Regions from separate parts of the Cupriavidus sp. IK-TO18 genome, predicted to be linked through region 3. Evidence: predicted binding sites of a transcription regulator. Region 3 holds the regulator's gene; each other region holds the start of a gene.
What was found. The regulator LexA, encoded in region 3, represses DNA repair genes until DNA is damaged. The targets are predictions, from matches to a motif close to ACTGTATNNNNATACAGT.
Positions count from the first base shown of each region.

Region 1 (4,208 bases), on a different contig from region 3:
CCCGGGTGCGAGGCGCCGGTGAGGAAGGTGAAGTTGGAGATGCAGTGCAGCTCCACGTAGTCCGGCAGCGCCGGCAGCAGGCCGGGCAGCGAAGGGATCACCGGCGTCATGCGAACAGCCCGTGCAGGAACCAGCGGTACTCGCTGCCCTCGTCCGCGCCGTGGCCGGGGCGCTCGCGATAGATCCAGCAGCGCAGGCCGTCGGCGCGCTCGGCGATGAAGTAATCGCGCGTGGCTAATGCACCGTCCCACCAGCCGGCCTCGATGCGCTCGGGCCGGCTCAGCAGCGCCAGCGGCCCGCCGTGGCTGGGGCGGTGCTGCTGCACCGGCAGCGGCAGCGGTTGCGGCAGCAGCCACAGCGGGCGCTCCGGCAGCGGGCCGGGCATGCCGCCAGCCTTGCCACCGGGCTGCGGTTCGTCGACCGGCACCCAGCGGTTGGCGCGCTCGGGACGGTGGTCGGCCAAGGGCCGCGGCTGCAGCACGTTGTCACGGCCCAGCCGCGCCATCAGCGTATCGAGCAGGCGGCCCAGGTCTTCCGGCGAGCCGCCGGGCTCTGGGAACAGCGCGTCGCTCTGCGGCACGCAGGCCTGCATCGCTTCCACGCGCAGCGCCAGGCCGGTGACCGGGGCGTGGAAGTTGAGCTTGTCGAGCTTTTCGCGCAGCAGCCGCGACAGGTGCGCGGGATCGCGGCTGGGCTGGGCGAGGCCGAGCGCGACCGGCGTCCCTTCGGTATCGACGCCGCGCCGGTAGCGCTCATGCTCCAGCACCAGCGCGCAGCGCGTGACGCCGGCCTGCAGCAGCGCCAGCCAGCCGGCCAGCGCCAGCAGCAGGCGCTGCGCGCCGGCCAGCACGCCTTCGGCGGATTCGATGCGCCCGGGCAGGTCCATGCGCTGCGCGAACGTGGGCGGCGCCGCGTACCAGGCAAAGCGCGCCGGGGCCTCGCCATAGGCCTGGTCCAGCCGCGCCAGCAGCGCCGGGCCCAGCCGCCGGGTCAGGCCGGCGCGCGGCAGGCGCCGCACCTCGCCCAGCGTGCGGCAGCCGATGCCGTCGAGCCAGGCCGGGTCGGCCAGCGTGTGCAGCGCCTCGACCGGCAGGCGGTCGAGCAGCCGGTGCAGCCGCGCCATGCCCACCGCCCGGCGCGCGGGCCGCACCACGCCGCGGCGGGTGCGCCGCAGCGGCTGGCGCGCCAGCCAGGCGGCGCCGTGCGCGGTCGGGCCGCTGCCCACCTGGGCAATGGTGCCGAGCTGGCGCACGCAGGCGCGCACCGCGCGGCACAGCGCGCGGTGGCCGCCAAAGAGGCGCAGGCTGGCGGTGACGTCGAGCATCACGGTGGCCGCTTCCGGTTCCTCGTCGAAGGTCACGGCCGGCGTGAAGCGCAGCAGCGCCAGCGCCACCGTTTCCATTAGCGCCTCTTCCGCAACCAGGTCGCGTTCCAGCTGCACGATGTCCGCCGACAGCGCCTGCACGCCGCCGCGGCGCATGCCGTAGCGCACGCCCAGCTGCATCGCGGGACCGTTGGCCAGCACCACCTGCTCCTGCGCCATCACCGCCACCGGCAGCGCATGGTGCAGCGTGCCGGTGACGGAGGATGGGCTGGAGGCAGCCGGCTCAGGCCAGTTGGGCTGCAGTGCGTCCAGGGGCAGGCGCGGCAGGTGCACCGCGATCCAGTACGGCATCGGTAGAAGACTGAGAAGACGAAGACACAACGGAAGGCGCGGCGGCCGGGGCGCCGGCGGGCACGGGCCAGGCGGCCGTGCGCATGGCTGCCTCCATCCCGCCCAGGCGCAGCAGCAACGGCGTATCGCGCACCGGCCCGCGTCGCTTGTGGAAGGTGATCGACAGCACATTGCCAGGCTGCGGCGCCAGCAGCAGGCGCAGCACCGCCGGCGACGACTCGCGCAGCGCCGCGGCCGGGCGCAGCGCCCACACCACCGCGTCGCCGGCTTGGGCCAGCACCTGCAGCCGGCGCAGCGCCTCGGGCCGGGCCGCGGGCAGCCACACCAGCACGCCGCCGAAGGCCTGGCTGCGCAGCACCTGCTCGGCCGCCCACAGCATGTCGGCCTGTTGCGCAGCCTTGGCCGCGCCGGCTGGCGGGCGCAGCCAGTACAGCTGGCGCGCCGGCAGGCCGGCCGCGGCCAGGCCCATGGCATTGGGCAAGCAAGGCGGCGCCACCAGCGCGATGCGGCGCCCTGCCCCGGCCAGCACGCGCAGCGCCGGCAGCAGCAGGCGCAGTTCGCCCGCGCCGCCCTGCGTGGTCAGCAGTTCGGTCAGTCCGCCCGCCGGCCAGCCGCCGCCCGGCAGTTCGGCCGAGAGCGCGTCATACCCGGTCGGGCACACCGCGGCGCTGCCGGCACGGCCAAGCTGGCCGGCGCGCCACAGGCCGGGATAGCGCTGCTCGAGCGCCGACAGCGCCTGCTGCCGGGTAGCGTGGGCTGCCGGGGCTGCCGGGGCTGCCGGGGCTGCGGACCTGGCCGGCGTCGGCGCAGGGAAAAGAACGCCCTCCGCCGCCATGGGCGGGGCTGCGTACGATTGCGCAGGCATGTGAAGTCGGTGTCGCTCGCGGGAAGCGAGGAAATAGGATATTTACGATAACTGTATATTTATACAGTATCGAGGCAAGCGCAAGGGGTAGACGCGCGAAGGATGCCAGGGTGGTGCGCGGAGCACCGGAGGAACGGATCGGGCGGACGGGCTCCGCCTCCGAAGAAGAGAAAGGGGCGCGAACGCCCCGTGGGCCTACTTCAGGTATTTCATCGTGGCAACGCCGGTCGCCACCAGCAACTCCTGGTCAAGCCAGACCTCGGCACGCGAAAAGAAAATCGAGCGCCCGCGCCGATCGACGGTGCCCTTGGCCGTCAACACACTGCCCGTGCCGTTGCTCAGGAAGTTGGAAGTCAGCGACAGCGTCACCGCATGCCGCGCCGCCTCGCCCGGCGCCGAGAATAGGCCGGCATAGCCGGTGGCGGCGTCCAGCAGCGTGCAGATCGTGCCGCCATGGACCACGCGGCTGCGGTTCAGCATGCTGGACGTGACCGGCAGTTCAAGCTCCACGTAATCGGGGCGCCACTGCGTGATGCGGACACCGATGCTTTCGAGGGCGGGATTGTCGAGAGAGAAACCGCCGCCGGCGCCACCCTCCATCACGATTTCCGTTGCTTGGATTTTCATTTCACTGCTCACCACGGCTAAATTTGTCCAGGCGGTATTTCCTCGCGATTCGCGGCCCCAAACAATTCCGATTTGGCGAACAGCCACTTTGGCGTGCACGAAGCGCGCGGGCCAGTGCCGGCCCGCGCGCGCACTTCCGTCAGGGCTTCTTCGGCCGCACCGCGTCGGCGGTGCCCTGGATAAATGCCTGGATCTTGACCACGTCCTCCGCCGTCAGCTTGCCGGTGAAATCCGGCATGCCCTTCTGCACCAACGGCCCGTTGAACAGGATCTTGTCCAGGTGCTCGATCATCGGCGCGCCGACATAGGCCAGGTTGGGAATATTGCCGCCCTTGTCGACACCCGGCACGCCATGGCAGAAGACGCAGTTGTTGACGTAGAGCTTCTGCCCGTCGGCGACCTTGGCCGGGTCGTATTTCACCCCGCTCAGCAGCGGCGCCATCGCGTAGGGCGCCGACTCGGGCATCGGCTTCTTGCCGTTGAGCACAAAGGTGTAGACCCGTCCCGGCGCCTGCCTGTCGCTGCCGCGCTGGCTCAGGCCATACACGCCGCCCCAGCCCACCGCCACCGACACATACTGCTTGCCGTCGAGCAGGTAGGTCACCGGCGCCGCCACCACGCCGGAGCCGGTCGGCGCCTGCCACAGCTTCTCGCCGGTGCCGGCGTGATACGCCACCAGCCGCCCGTCCGCCGTGCCCTGGAACACCAGGTTGCCGGCGGTCGCGAGCGTGCCGCCGTTCCACGGGCCGGCATGGTCCTGGTGCCATACCGCCTTCTGCGCCAGCGGGTCCCACGCGATCAGCCGCCCCATCGGCTTGCTCCTGGGGGGCTCGGCATTGACCAGCATGCCCAGGTTCCAGCCCACGCCGCGATGCGCCTCGGGAGAGTCCTTCTGGTTGTGGGCCCACTCCTTGTTGTCGGCCAGCGTCAGCGGCACGTGCTGCGCCGGGATAAAGGCCAGCCCCAGCTTCGGGTGGAACGACATCGAATGCCAGTTGTGCGCGCCGAACGGCCCCGGCACGATATCCGCCGGCTTGCCCG
Region 1 covers NZ_JADGMP010000006.1:280,530-284,737, forward strand. The annotation lists gene IPF36_RS05160 (error-prone DNA polymerase) at 1-110, opposite strand, end outside; gene IPF36_RS05165 (DNA polymerase Y family protein) at 107-1,675, opposite strand; gene imuA (translesion DNA synthesis-associated protein ImuA) at 1,608-2,540, opposite strand; gene IPF36_RS05175 (PaaI family thioesterase) at 2,736-3,167, opposite strand; gene IPF36_RS05180 (PQQ-dependent dehydrogenase, methanol/ethanol family) at 3,307-4,208, opposite strand, start outside.
Region 1: imuA (translesion DNA synthesis-associated protein ImuA) is a predicted target of LexA. The motif match lies at 2,591-2,608, and genes of this name have one in related genera.

Region 2 (4,208 bases), on a different contig from region 3:
CGGGGAGTTTAACATGCCGCGCTGGTTTGCCCGGGAACATCCTTGTGCGGCGACTGTCGCGCCGCATTGTCGGGCAACGGCGCGCCAATGACACCCTGACTGCAGTGCAGGTAATGAACCGACGAATGCGGATACTACCGCACACAGACGCTCAGTCGTCGTCGCCGTACGCTTCGTCAGCGCCCTGGATGATCTTGCTGACCACCGCCCGGGAGAATCCCCGCGCCACCATGAATCGGATCTGCCTGGCACGTGCCTCCGGCGTATCCGGCGGCACGCCGAAACGCTTGCGCCAGACCTCGCGGGCGCGCTCGGTCTCGGTGGCGCGCAGCCTTTCCTGCAGTTCGCCCAGCTGTTCGCTGTCCAGCTTGTGGGTCTTGGCTTCCTGCATCACCCTGGCCGCGCCATAGCGGGCGCCGCGGCGATGGACCAGGCTGTCGGCAAAGCGCTGGTTGGACAGCCAGTTCTCGCGCTCGAGCGCATCGAGCAACTGCTCGAGCTGTTCCGGCGATTCGGCATGGGGCGCCAGCTTGCGCGCCAGCTCGGCGCGGCTGTGCTCGCGGCGCGACAGGTAGCCGACGGCGCGGGCCTTCAGGGACAGGGGGGGACGCGTGGCCATTGAGGTCGTGAAGTTTCCACCGTGGGCCTAAACAAAAAGGCCGGCGCATCGGCGATGCCCCGGCCCTTCCGGTTGCTCCAGCGGCGGGCTGGCGCTCAGTCTTCCAGCACTTCGGCCGGCACGACGTTGGTCGGCGCCACACCCAGCGCGGCACGCACCTTGTTCTCGATCTCTTCGGCGATGTCCGGGTTCTCGCGCAGGTATTCGCGCGCGTTGTCCTTGCCCTGGCCGATCTTGTCGCCGTTGTAGCTGTACCACGCGCCCGACTTCTCGACGATCTTGGCGTCCACGCCCAGGTCGATGATCTCGCCCTGGCGGGAAATGCCCTGGCCGTACAGGATGTCGAAGAAGGCTTCGCGGAACGGCGGCGAGACCTTGTTCTTGACCACCTTGACCTTGGTCTCGTTGCCGATGACGTCGTCGCCCTTCTTGATCGAGCCGATGCGGCGGATATCCAGGCGCACCGAGGCGTAGAACTTCAGCGCATTGCCGCCGGTGGTGGTTTCCGGCGAGCCGAACATCACGCCGATCTTCATGCGGATCTGGTTGATGAAGATCACCAGGCAGTTGGTGCGCTTGATGGTGCCGGTCAGCTTGCGCAGCGCTTGGCTCATCAGGCGGGCCTGCAGGCCGGGCAGCGAGTCGCCCATTTCGCCTTCGATTTCGGCCTTGGGCACCAGCGCCGCCACCGAGTCGATCACGATCAGGTCGATCGAGCCCGAGCGCACCAGCGCGTCGGTGATTTCCAGCGCCTGCTCGCCGGTGTCCGGCTGCGAGATCAGCAGGTCGCCGACGTTCACGCCCAGCTTGCCGGCGTAGCTGACATCCAGCGCGTGCTCGGCGTCGATAAAGGCGCAGGTGCCGCCCAGCTTCTGCATTTCGGCCACGACCTGCAGCGTCAGCGTGGTCTTGCCCGACGATTCCGGACCATAGATCTCGACCACGCGGCCGCGCGGCAGGCCGCCGACGCCAAGCGCGATGTCCAGGCCGAGCGAACCGGTGGAGACCACCTGGATGTCCTTCTCGACCTCGCCGTCGCCCAGGCGCATGATCGAGCCCTTGCCGAACTGCTTCTCGATCTGGGAGAGCGCGGCGGCAAGCGCCTTCTGCTTCTCGGCGCTCACGCCCGCACCTGCCTTCTTGTCGTCCATGGTCGTCCTTGAATCAAATGGTGTATAAATAGGCCGCATGTGGCGCGGCACCGGCTTTTGCCGGCTCCGGCGCCGGCCCGGCTGTCTGCGCGGCCGCCATTCCGGAAGCATCACTCAGGAAGCATCCCGGGCGGCCCCAGCGGAATGTGCGGGTACTGTATAAAAAAACAGTATGCTTGGCAAGCCCCATTGCGCCCATTCCGCGGGCGTCCGGCTATGCCGGCCAGGTGGAGACAACCATGCGTATTCTGATCGCCGAAGATGACGACACGCTGGCCGATGGCCTGACGCGCTCGTTACGTCACTCTGGCTATGCCGTCGACCATGTTGCCGACGGGCTCGGTGCCGACTCCGCCCTGTCGACCCAGACCTTCGACCTGCTGATCCTGGACCTGGGACTGCCGCGCATGTCCGGCCTGGAGGTGCTCAAGCGCCTGCGCGCCCGCGGCGCGATGCTGCCGGTGCTGATCCTGACCGCGGCCGACAGCGTCGACGAACGCGTCAAGGGCCTGGACCTGGGTGCGGACGACTACATGGCCAAGCCGTTCGCGCTGTCCGAACTGGAAGCGCGCGTGCGCGCACTGGTGCGCCGCGGCGCCGGCGGCGGCGCCACGCTGATGCGGCACGGGCCGCTGGCCTTCGACCAGGTCGGCCGCATCGCCTACCTGAACGAACAGATGCTCGACCTGTCGGCGCGCGAGATCGGCCTGCTGGAGATCCTGCTGACGCGCTGCGGCCGGCTGGTGTCCAAGGAACAGCTGGTCGACCACCTGTGCGAGTGGGGCGAGGAAGTCAGCAACAATGCCATCGAGGTCTACGTGCACCGCCTGCGCAAGAAGATCGAGGTGGGCGGCATCCGCATCGCCACGGTTCGCGGCCTGGGTTATTGCCTGGAAAAATTCCAGCCGGCCGTGGCCGCGCAGCATTGACGCCGCCATTGACGCGGCCCGCACCTTAGCCTCGCCCGTGCAGGCGAGCACGACCGCACCCGAGCGACCACCGTCGAGATGAGCCTGCTGCAACTGCCCTGGCGGCGCGCGCACCGCGCCGTGCCACCACCCTCCCATACCACGCCTGGCACGCCCGGCACCGACCAGGAACTGGCCGACGCACTGCCTCACCTGGAGGAAAGCACCGCCACGCCCGCGCCACGCTCGCTGTTCGGCGAGATCCTCGACTGGATGCTGGCGCCACTGCTGCTGCTGTGGCCGATGAGCATCGCGGTAACCTACCTGGTGGCCAAGTCGATCGCCAACGGCCCGTTCGACCGGGCGCTGGAAGCCAGCGCCATCGTGCTATCGCAGCAGCTGCGCGAGGTCAACGGCCGCGTCACGCTGCAGCTGCCGCTGTCGGCGCGCGAGATCCTGCGCGCCGACGAGACCGACAATATCTATTACCAGGTAGTCGGCAAGCGCGGCGAGTACATCGCCGGCGACCACGACCTGCCGCTGCCGTCGGAAGAAGACCAGGGCCACGCCGGCCTGGTGTCGCTGCGCGACGACCGCATCGCCGGCAACGATGTGCGCGTGGCCTACACCTACGTCGACCTGCGCAACGTCAGCGGCAGCCAGCCGGTGCTGGTGCAGGTGGCCGAGACGCTCGACAAGCGCGCGCGCCTGGCCAACGAGATCATCAAGGGCGTGATCCTGCCCCAGTTCGTGATCCTGCCGCTGGCGGTGGTGCTGGTGTGGTTCGGGCTCTCGCGCGGGCTGGCGCCGCTGACCGCGATCCAGCAGCGCATCCGCGCACGCAACCCCGGCGACACCAGTCCCATCGACGAACGCGCCGCACCGCAGGAGATCACGCCGCTGGTGGGATCGTTCAACGACCTGCTGGCGCAGCTGGACCAGTCGGTGCAGACGCAGAAGCGCTTTATCGCCGATGCCGCGCACCAGATGAAGACGCCGCTGGCGGGGCTGCGCATGCAGGCCGAGCTGGCGCAGCGCGAGCAGTCGCCGGAAGAGCTGCGGCGCTCGCTGGCACAGATCGCCGGCAGCTCCGAGCGCACCGCGCACCTGGTCACGCAACTGCTGTCGCTGGCGCGTATGGAAAACCTGGCCGGCACCGGCGGCATGGGCGAGCTGGACCTGTGCGCGCTGGCGCGCGAGGTGGTCAAGGACTGGCTGCCGCAGGCCTGGGCGCGCGACATCGACCTGGGGCTGGACGCCGCCGACCACCCGGTCACGGTGCTGGGCAACGGGCTGATGCTGACGGAGATGCTCAACAACCTGCTCGACAATGCCATCCGCTATACGCCGCGCGGCGGGCATGCGACGGTGCGGGTCAGCGCCGATGCCTTCGAGCCGTTTGCCTACCTCGACGTGGAAGACACCGGCCCGGGCATCGCGCCGGCCGATCGCGAACGCGTGATGGAGCGCTTCTACCGCGTGCTCGGCACCAATACCGAAGGCAGCGGGCTGGGCCTGGCCATCGTGCGC
Region 2 covers NZ_JADGMP010000030.1:282,454-286,661, reverse strand. The annotation lists gene recX (recombination regulator RecX) at 152-619, opposite strand; gene recA (recombinase RecA) at 715-1,770, opposite strand; gene IPF36_RS23925 (response regulator transcription factor) at 2,010-2,699, shown strand; gene IPF36_RS23920 (sensor histidine kinase) at 2,778-4,208, shown strand, end outside.
Region 2: recA (recombinase RecA) is a predicted target of LexA. The motif match lies at 1,925-1,942, and genes of this name have one in related genera.

Region 3 (4,208 bases):
GCATCGCGTTCCGCCAAAGTGGCGGCAAGCCGAAGTTGGTTCAACGCGGGGCCTCTTGCCGTTTGCCATCCGTGCCGCCAGGGCCGACATGGTCAGCCTGGGCGCGCACCGCAGTCCGCACTCAGGCGGCCTGGCCTTCGGTGGTCGTTTGCGCGGCCTTGCGGGCTTCTTCGCGCTGCACTTCCTTCATCATCGGCGAAGGAGCGGTTTCAGCCTTCTTGGTCTGCACGATCAGGTGGCGCAGAACGGCGTCGTTGAACTTGAAGGCGTGTTCCAGTTCAGCCAGCGTGTCCTTGCCGCATTCGATGTTCAGGCAAACGTAGTGAGCCTTGGCCAGCTTCTGGATCATGTAGGCCATCTGGCGACGGCCCCAGTCTTCCACGCGGTGAACGTTGCCGTTCTGCGAGGTCACGAGCTGCTTGTAGCGCTCGATCATGGCCGGCACTTGCTCGCTCTGGTCCGGGTGGACGATGAAGACGATTTCGTAATGACGCATTGACGCTCCTTTTGGGATTAGCCACCCGGGCGTCACGAGTCCGGTGTGGCAAGGTTGAATAGCCTTAAATTATAGCCCGGCGCCAACGGGGCGCGCAAGCGGCAAGGCTGGCTCAGGCTTTGGCAAAGGCGGCCTGCAGGCGCACGGGATCCCGTGCCAGCGCAGGATCCGCCGCAAGCGCCAATGCCAGCAGTACCCTCGCCTTATACGGATTCAGGTCCGAGGCGGAGACAAAAACGCCATCGGACGGGCTGGGATGCGCCGGAATCGCCACATGACCTGCCCCGGTGCGCGAACTGCGCACCACCGCCACTCCGGCGGCGGCGGCATCCACCAGGGCCTCCGCCAGCACTTCGTGTATCGAGCCATTGCCGGCGGCGGCCACCACCAGGCCCGCCACGCCAGCCTGCACCAGCGCATCGACGGCGATCCGGCCCGGCTGCGCGTAGCTCGCCACGATCTCGACCACCGGCCATGCGCCCGGCATCGGACCGATCGCCCATGCCTGCCGGGGCGTGCGGGCAAAGCCCACGTAGTCGTCCTGCACCAGCCCGAGCGGCCCGCACTGGGACACGAAGGCATCCACCGCCGAGGTATGCGCCTTGGCAACATCGCGCGCCGCATGGATCTGCTGGTTCAGCACCACCAGCACGCCCTTTCCGCGCGCATCCGGATACGCCGCCACCCGTACCGCGTCGAGCAGGTTGAGCGGCCCGTCGGCCGACAGCGAGGTGGACGGCCGCATCGCCGCCGTCATCACCACCGGGACCGGGCACGCCTGGGTCAGGTGCAGCGCCATCGCCGTTTCTTCCAGCGTATCGGTGCCGTGCGTGATCACGATGCCCGCCACATCCGCCTGCGCCGACCAGTGCTCGACGCGAGCGGCCAGCGCGACCCACAGCGCAAAGGTCATGTCCTTGCTGTCGACCTGCGCCACCTGCTCGGCTTCGATCCGTGCCACCGACTGCAGCGCCGGCACCGCCGCAAGCAACGACGACACGGGCACGGTGGCCGCCTGGTAGTGCGCGCTGCTGGCGGGGTTGCCGGAAGCGCCGGCAATGGTGCCGCCGGTAGCCAATACAACGATGCGAGGCAATTGGGTCATGGATGCTGGGGCTCAGGAAACAGAAGGGAATACATGCGCCGGGCGATGGAATCGCGATTGTAACGGCGGACTTCCACCGGAATGGCCCGCGCCGAGGCCGATCGGTTCACGCGCGCCAGCAAAAATTCTGCTTGCGCTGACGCCGATACTGTATAAAATCACAGCATACTGTTTAAACATACAGTGCCCGGCCCGCCGGATGCAGGATTTCGGGGACCGCCCACCCCGTTGGGCAGCCCATCCAACCCTGCCCAGCGCGCCCGCACGGAACGGCGATCCCATGGCGACCCTGACACCCCGGCAGCAGCAGATTTTCGATCTGATCCGCAATACGATCCGCCGTACCGGCTTCCCGCCGACGCGTGCCGAGATTGCTGCCGAATTTGGCTTTTCCTCGCCAAATGCCGCGGAAGAGCACCTGCGCGCGTTGGCCCGCAAAGGCGTGATCGAGCTGACGCCTGGCGCCTCGCGCGGCATCCGCCTGAAGGTTTCGCGCAGCGACTCGGAAATGCCGGACCAGTTCTCGCTACCCATCCCCGGCGTTTTGCAGCTGACGCTGCCGTTGGTTGGCCGCGTCGCAGCCGGCAGCCCCATCCTTGCCGCCGAACATATCGACCGCCAATACCAGGTGGACGCCTCGGTCTTCGATGAACGCCCCGACTACCTGCTGCGCGTGCGCGGCCTGAGCATGCGCGACGCCGGCATTCTCGACGGCGACCTGCTCGCCGTGCGCCGGGCCAGCGAAGCGCCCAACGGCAAGATCGTGGTGGCGCGACTCGGCGACGATGTCACGGTCAAGCGCCTGCAACGGCGCGGCGGCCATATCGAGCTGATCGCGGAAAACCCGGACTTCGCCAACATCATCGTTGAACCGGGGCGCGAAGAGTTTTCGCTGGAAGGCATCGCGGTCGGCCTGATCCGATCCTCCGGCTTCTAGCCGGTCACGGCAGGCGCTTCGCCTGCGCGGACCCACCCGCTTCCATTGCTTTGCAGACGCCGCCCGGCTTGCCGGGTGTTGACCCCGCTTTTGCCTGAAAAAGAGGTGCAACCATGCCGCAAACCCACCACGTCGCCGCCCGCCGCCCGGTCAAGCCGGTGCCCTTCCGCCAGTGCAAGGGCGTGCGCGTCTATCAGGGCGCGCAGCGCCGGACCATGGTAGGCAGCATGGCCGCGATCTGCAGGATGCTTGAACTGGAAACCACTAGCAAGCTGGCCTGATCAGCTACGCGCGCACGCCTTGGTTTCCGTCTCCAGTTCTTCCGGAGTCATCTGCGGGAACCATGTATTAGTCTTGCGCAACTCGACCGCCGTGCCATCCGGCCTGGCGGTCAGCGAGATCAGGTAGGCATACGCAAATTCGCCACTGATCTTTGGCTGTCCGATCCGGATTTCCATCTGGTTCTGTGCCGGCAGGTTGACCATCGTGGCTTCGTCGCCGAGATTGTTGCGCAGGCATTTGGCAACGTCAGCCATTTTTGCCGGCGTGAACAAGCGCATCGGCGGACGCGCACGAATATCTTTCTCCGATGTGCCGGTGGCGCATCCGGCCATCATCGCGGCCACTGCCACGCCAGCCCCTATTACCGCTGCTCGAAAGAACATACGACCCCTTTGGAATGCAAGGCGCGTATGGTACAGGAGCCACATCGATTGTGGGCGTCGCTGGCACTGAAAGGAGCGTCCAAGACGATGACGCAGGGATCTCCATCCCCTCCGCGCAAGCGCGTTTAGCCAGGCCACGCCAGGAAGAGTAGGCCCAGCCCGAGCACCACCGCCGCGAGGATCAAATAGTGGCGCCAGCCGTGCCTCGGATCACCGGTACGGTATGCATGATGGGAATGAGGGATGTGAGGTCTCATGGAGCGAATTGCCGAAAGCTCTTATCCCATCGTAGCCCTTTAAGACCAAGTCGTCCCGCTCGCGCAGCGTCCGCAGCATGCCGCAGCGCCGCCGTCTATTCCGATTCTCTAAGTGCAGTTCGCCTGCATAGGAAGCTGGCCGAAACGCCGCGCGTGTAAGGCGGCAGCACTGGTAAGCGCCAACGCGCCTGAGATGGCGAGTTGGTCGGCGAAGGAATCAAAATGCTTCGGAGTGGCCGCATGAGGCTACAGCCCGGTCTTAGTGTTCTCGACGCAAGCCTTTGCGTAAGCAATTGCTTCAGCCATCGCCTCTTCCTCGCTATTGAACGTGGCTTTGATCTTGTGTCGCAAGCCTGGGACAAACTCGTTTGCGTGATCGATTCTGCGCTCGAACAATACCGATGCCTCCCAGGATCCAGATTTCGACTTCCAGACCGTGCAGTGGCAGAAATACTCCCCTTCTTCGACCAAGGCATGGCTCGACATGGCGCGCTCCCATCGTTTCAGAGGAATCCTAGCATGATGAAAGAACGCCCCATCCGCTTCAACGGCAAGCCTCATCGCCCTCGTCCATCTGCTCGGTCACCGCACTCGGTCGCATACCCGCCAGCGCAAAACGCACGAACGGAATTTCCTCCCTTCTCGGCCGTCTCTTCGCAGTAGTCCAGCGGAGAATGGCTTTTTATGGCACGGCCGATATTCCCACTTCTACTGGTCGGCTTACCGCGCCGAGCAAGCGATCGACGAG
Region 3 covers NZ_JADGMP010000007.1:138,263-142,470, reverse strand. The annotation lists gene priB (primosomal replication protein N) at 1-44, opposite strand, end outside; gene rpsF (30S ribosomal protein S6) at 122-496, opposite strand; gene IPF36_RS05955 (asparaginase) at 609-1,601, opposite strand; gene lexA (transcriptional repressor LexA) at 1,882-2,538, shown strand; gene IPF36_RS05945 (hypothetical protein) at 2,652-2,819, shown strand; gene IPF36_RS05940 (hypothetical protein) at 2,820-3,170, opposite strand; gene IPF36_RS05935 (hypothetical protein) at 3,707-3,946, opposite strand.

Region 4 (4,208 bases), on a different contig from region 3:
TCACCACCAGGTCGACGCAGCACATGGTCAGCGCCAGGATGGCCAGCTGCGGCGCCAGCGGGTGGTTCGGGTCGATAAACTGCGGTAGCACCGCGACCATGAAGATGATGCCCTTGGGATTGGTCACGTTGGTCAGCAGCCCGGTGGCGAAGCGCCGGCGTGGGCTCATCACGGCCACGCGGGCGGGACCCTCGCTGGCGCCTTCGCTGCTTTGCACCTTCGCGCGCCACTGCTGCAAGCCCAGGTAAATCAGATACAGCGCGCCCACGGTCTTCACCACCATGAAGGCCTGCTCCGAGGCCAGCAGCAGCGCGCCCAGCCCGCCGCCGGCCACCAGCAGCACGATTACCAACCCCGTCTGCAGGCCGAAGATCGTGGTGGTGGTCTTGCGCAGGCCATACGACAGGCCGTGGCTCATCGACAGCACCGCCCCCGATCCCGGCGACACCGCAATCACCCAGCACGCCGCGAAATAAGCCAGCCACACTTCCCAACGCATTTCGATTCTCCTAGACGACAACTGCCCGACAACTGCCGCCGCCGCACTGACGCGGCCCGGCGCAAACCCTGTATTCCTGCGGCGTCCTGCGGGACCTCAGAACGGGTGGAAGCCGCCGAGGAACTGCTCCACCTGCTCGGCCTGGCGCTGGTCGCGCGCGGCGTCGCCGGACTCCAGCACCACCGCCTGGTAGGCGCGCGCGCCCACCGCCACCAGCCGCGCGGTCAGCCGCCGCGGCGACTGGTCCTGCGGCGACACGCCGCTGGCCTGCACTTCCACGCCGGCCAGCGGCCGCCCCGGCTTGTCGGCGGTCGTGATCGTGACCGGGCGCGTACGCGCCGGCTCGCCCGACGACGTGCCCAGGTTGGCCAGCAGGCCCGCCTGCATCGCCGCCAGCGCCTCGCGCCGCAGCGCTTCGTCGTCGGCAGGCAGCGTGACCACGCCCACGGCGAATAGCGTGTCGTCGACGCGCGCCGCCTCCATCGTCATCGGCAGCTTGCGGCCGGCGATGGTGACGTCGCGCGCGGCGCTGCTGGGCTTGCCGGGGTAGAGCGCGGCGTAGGCGCCCTCGCCGGACTGGATCGTGCGCCAGTCATAGCGGGGCGAACAGGCGCAGAGGGCCAGCGCCGCGCATACGGCGGCGCGGCGCAGCATGGGACTGCGGGCCAGGGCGGCCAGGCTCGACGACTGGGGCGAAAGAGGACGCATGGGGAAGCGTGTGGCGGACAGCGCGCGCAGGCCATGGAGCGGCTCTGGCGGCCGCCGTCGCCTGCGGGCGGAAACCGGTATTATCGCGGAAGTGGCGCCCCGGTGCATGGTGCGCCGCCTGACAGTGTTTCCCGACCGCATGCCTGTTCCCGCCCTGCCCCGCCTCGCCGTACCAGCCCGGTCCGCGCTGCTCCGACTAGCGCAACTGGCGCGACTGGCCGCCTGCACGCTGCTGGCAACGGCCGCCGGCGCGGCGCTGGCCGCGGGCACGGCGCACCTGCCTGCCGCCACCGACCTGGCCGCGCATGGCGCCGAGGCCGCGCAACGTGGCGAGCCGCTGGTGCTGCTGGTGTCGATGCCAGGATGCGGCTATTGCGACGCGGTGCGCCGCAACTACCTCGGCCCGCAGGCCGCCGCCGGCGAGATCGCGGTGCGCGAGCTCGACCTGACCGCCGCCACGCCGCTGCGCGATGCCGACGGCAGCATGACCACCGCGCGCGACTGGGCGCGGGCGCACCAGGTGCGGGTGGCGCCGACGGTGCTGTTCCTCGATCGCCAGGGCCGCGCCGCCGCCAGTCCGCTGCGCGGCATGCAGCCCGATTTCTACGGCGCCTACCTGGAGCAGGCGCTGGACCAGGCACGCGCCGCCATCGCCACACGGCGCTGAACCGCGCGGTGGCGCCGGCATTGCGACAGATTGACGCAAGCAGACCGCGCGCAACACCGCGGCGCCCGCGGCATTAGAATGTGTCGTTGCCCGAAGAGAATTCGCCTTCCTCCGCCTCCCATGACCACTTCCACTTCCGCCAAGTCCTCCCGCAAGCCCTGGCCCATCGTCGCCGCAGTCGTCGTACTGGCGCTGCTGGGCTGGTTCGGCTACCGCGCGCTGGCGCCCTCCAACGCCGCGCCGGCCGCCACGTTCACGCTGCTGTCGGGCGAGAAGGTCAGCACCGCCGACCTGAAGGGCAAGGTCTACCTGGTCAATTTCTGGGCCACCAGCTGCGCCACCTGCGTCAAGGAAATGCCCGACATGGTCAAGACCTACGAGCAGTTCAAGGGCAAGGGGCTGGAGTTCGTCGCCGTGGCGATGAACTATGACCCGCCGATGTACGTGATGAACTACGCCAAGACGCGCGGGCTGCCGTTCAAGGTCGCGATGGATTCGGACGGGTCCGCCGCCAGGGCCTTCGGCAATGTGCAGCTGACGCCGACCACCTTCGTGGTCGACAAGGACGGACGCATCCTCAAGCGTTATGTCGGCGAGCCCGAGTGGGATGCGCTGCACAAGCTGCTGGACGGCGCGCTGGCAAAGTCTGCGTAACGCTGTCACCCGCCGCCGCCCGCAACATTCAGGAAAAGGTGCTCATCGAGCACCTTTTTTATTGGTTCGTGCCCCATCCCGCGCAAAGCGGCTTGCACTGCCGGGCTGTATGGATATACAGTTAGCGCCAGCTTTTTTTGCCCGCCCCATTCCTCTTTCCTGCCTGTGTCACTCGACCTTGCCCCCGCCGCGGACCTCGAATCCGCCCTTGCCCCCGATGCGGCCGACGCAGGCCCCGCCTACCTGTCCAGGCTCAACCCGGAGCAGCGCGCCGCGGTCGAGCACGGCAGCGACGGGCCGCTGCTGATCATCGCCGGCGCGGGCTCGGGCAAGACCAACACGCTGGCGCACCGGGTCGCGCACCTGGTGCTGGGCGGCGCCGATCCGCGCCGCATCCTGCTGCTGACCTTCTCGCGCCGCGCCGCCGCCGAAATGGGCCGGCGCGTCGAGCGCATCGTCGACCAGGCGCTGGGCACGCAGACCGGCGCGGGCCGCGCGGCGCTGCAGTGGTCGGGCACCTTCCACGCCATCGGCGCGCGCCTGCTGCGCGAGTACGCCGAGACGCTGGGCCTGTCGCCCGCCTTCACCATCAGCGACCGCGGCGATGCGGCCGACCTGATGCACGTGGTGCGCCACGACCTGGGCCTGTCCGAGACCGCGAGCCGCTTTCCCAAAAAAGAGACCTGCCTGTCGATCTACTCGCGCGTGGTCAACACGCAGGCGCCGCTGGAGGACGTGCTCAAGCAGCAGTTCCCGCGCTACGCGATGTGGGCCGATGCGCTGCGCACGCTGTTTGCCGGCTATGTCGAGGCCAAGCAGAAGCAGCACGTGCTCGACTACGACGACCTGCTGCTGTACTGGGCGCAGGCCATGGCAGAGCCGGCCATCGCGCAGGACATCGGCGCGCGCTTCGACCACGTCCTGGTCGACGAATACCAGGACACCAACGCACTGCAGGCGTCGATCCTGCTGGCCATGCGGCCCGATGGCCGCGGCCTGACCGTGGTCGGCGACGATGCGCAGTCGATCTACGCGTTCCGCGGTGCGACCGTGCGCAATATCCTCGATTTCCCGCAGCAGTTCACGCCGCCCGCGCAGCAGGTGACGCTGTCGCGGAACTACCGCTCGACGCAGCCGATCCTGCAGGCCGCCAACGCCGTGATCGGACTGGCGGCCGAGCGCTATACCAAGGATCTCTGGTCCGAGCGGCTGTCGGCCGAGAAGCCCGGCATCATCGTCGTCAACGACGAGGCCGACCAGGCGCGCTACGTGGTCGAGCAGGTGCTGGCGCGGCGCGAGGCCGGCCTGGCGCTGATGGCGCAGGCGGTGCTGTTCCGCGCCGCCGACCACAGCGCGCAGGTGGAGATCGAGCTGGCGCGGCGCAATATCCCGTTCGTGAAGTTCGGCGGGCTCAAGTTCCTGGAATCGACGCACGTGAAAGACGTGCTGGCCGTGGTGCGCTGGCTGGAAAACCCGCGCGACCGCATGGCAGGCTTCCGCACGCTGCAGCTGCTGCCGGGCATCGGCCCCAAGACCGCGGCACGTGTGCTCGACGCGCTGGCGCTGGCCACCGAGCCGCTGTTCTCGCTGCAGGAATTCGAGCCGCCGCCGGCCGCTGCCCCCGCGTGGGCCGACCTGCTGACGCTGGCGCGCGCGCTGATGGCGCCGGCCTCGCCGTGG
Region 4 covers NZ_JADGMP010000030.1:26,811-31,018, reverse strand. The annotation lists gene IPF36_RS22730 (LysE family transporter) at 1-499, opposite strand, end outside; gene IPF36_RS22725 (hypothetical protein) at 596-1,207, opposite strand; gene IPF36_RS22720 (thioredoxin family protein) at 1,347-1,874, shown strand; gene IPF36_RS22715 (TlpA disulfide reductase family protein) at 1,995-2,528, shown strand; gene IPF36_RS22710 (ATP-dependent helicase) at 2,694-4,208, shown strand, end outside.
Region 4: IPF36_RS22710 (ATP-dependent helicase) is a predicted target of LexA. The motif match lies at 2,633-2,650, and genes of this name have one in related genera.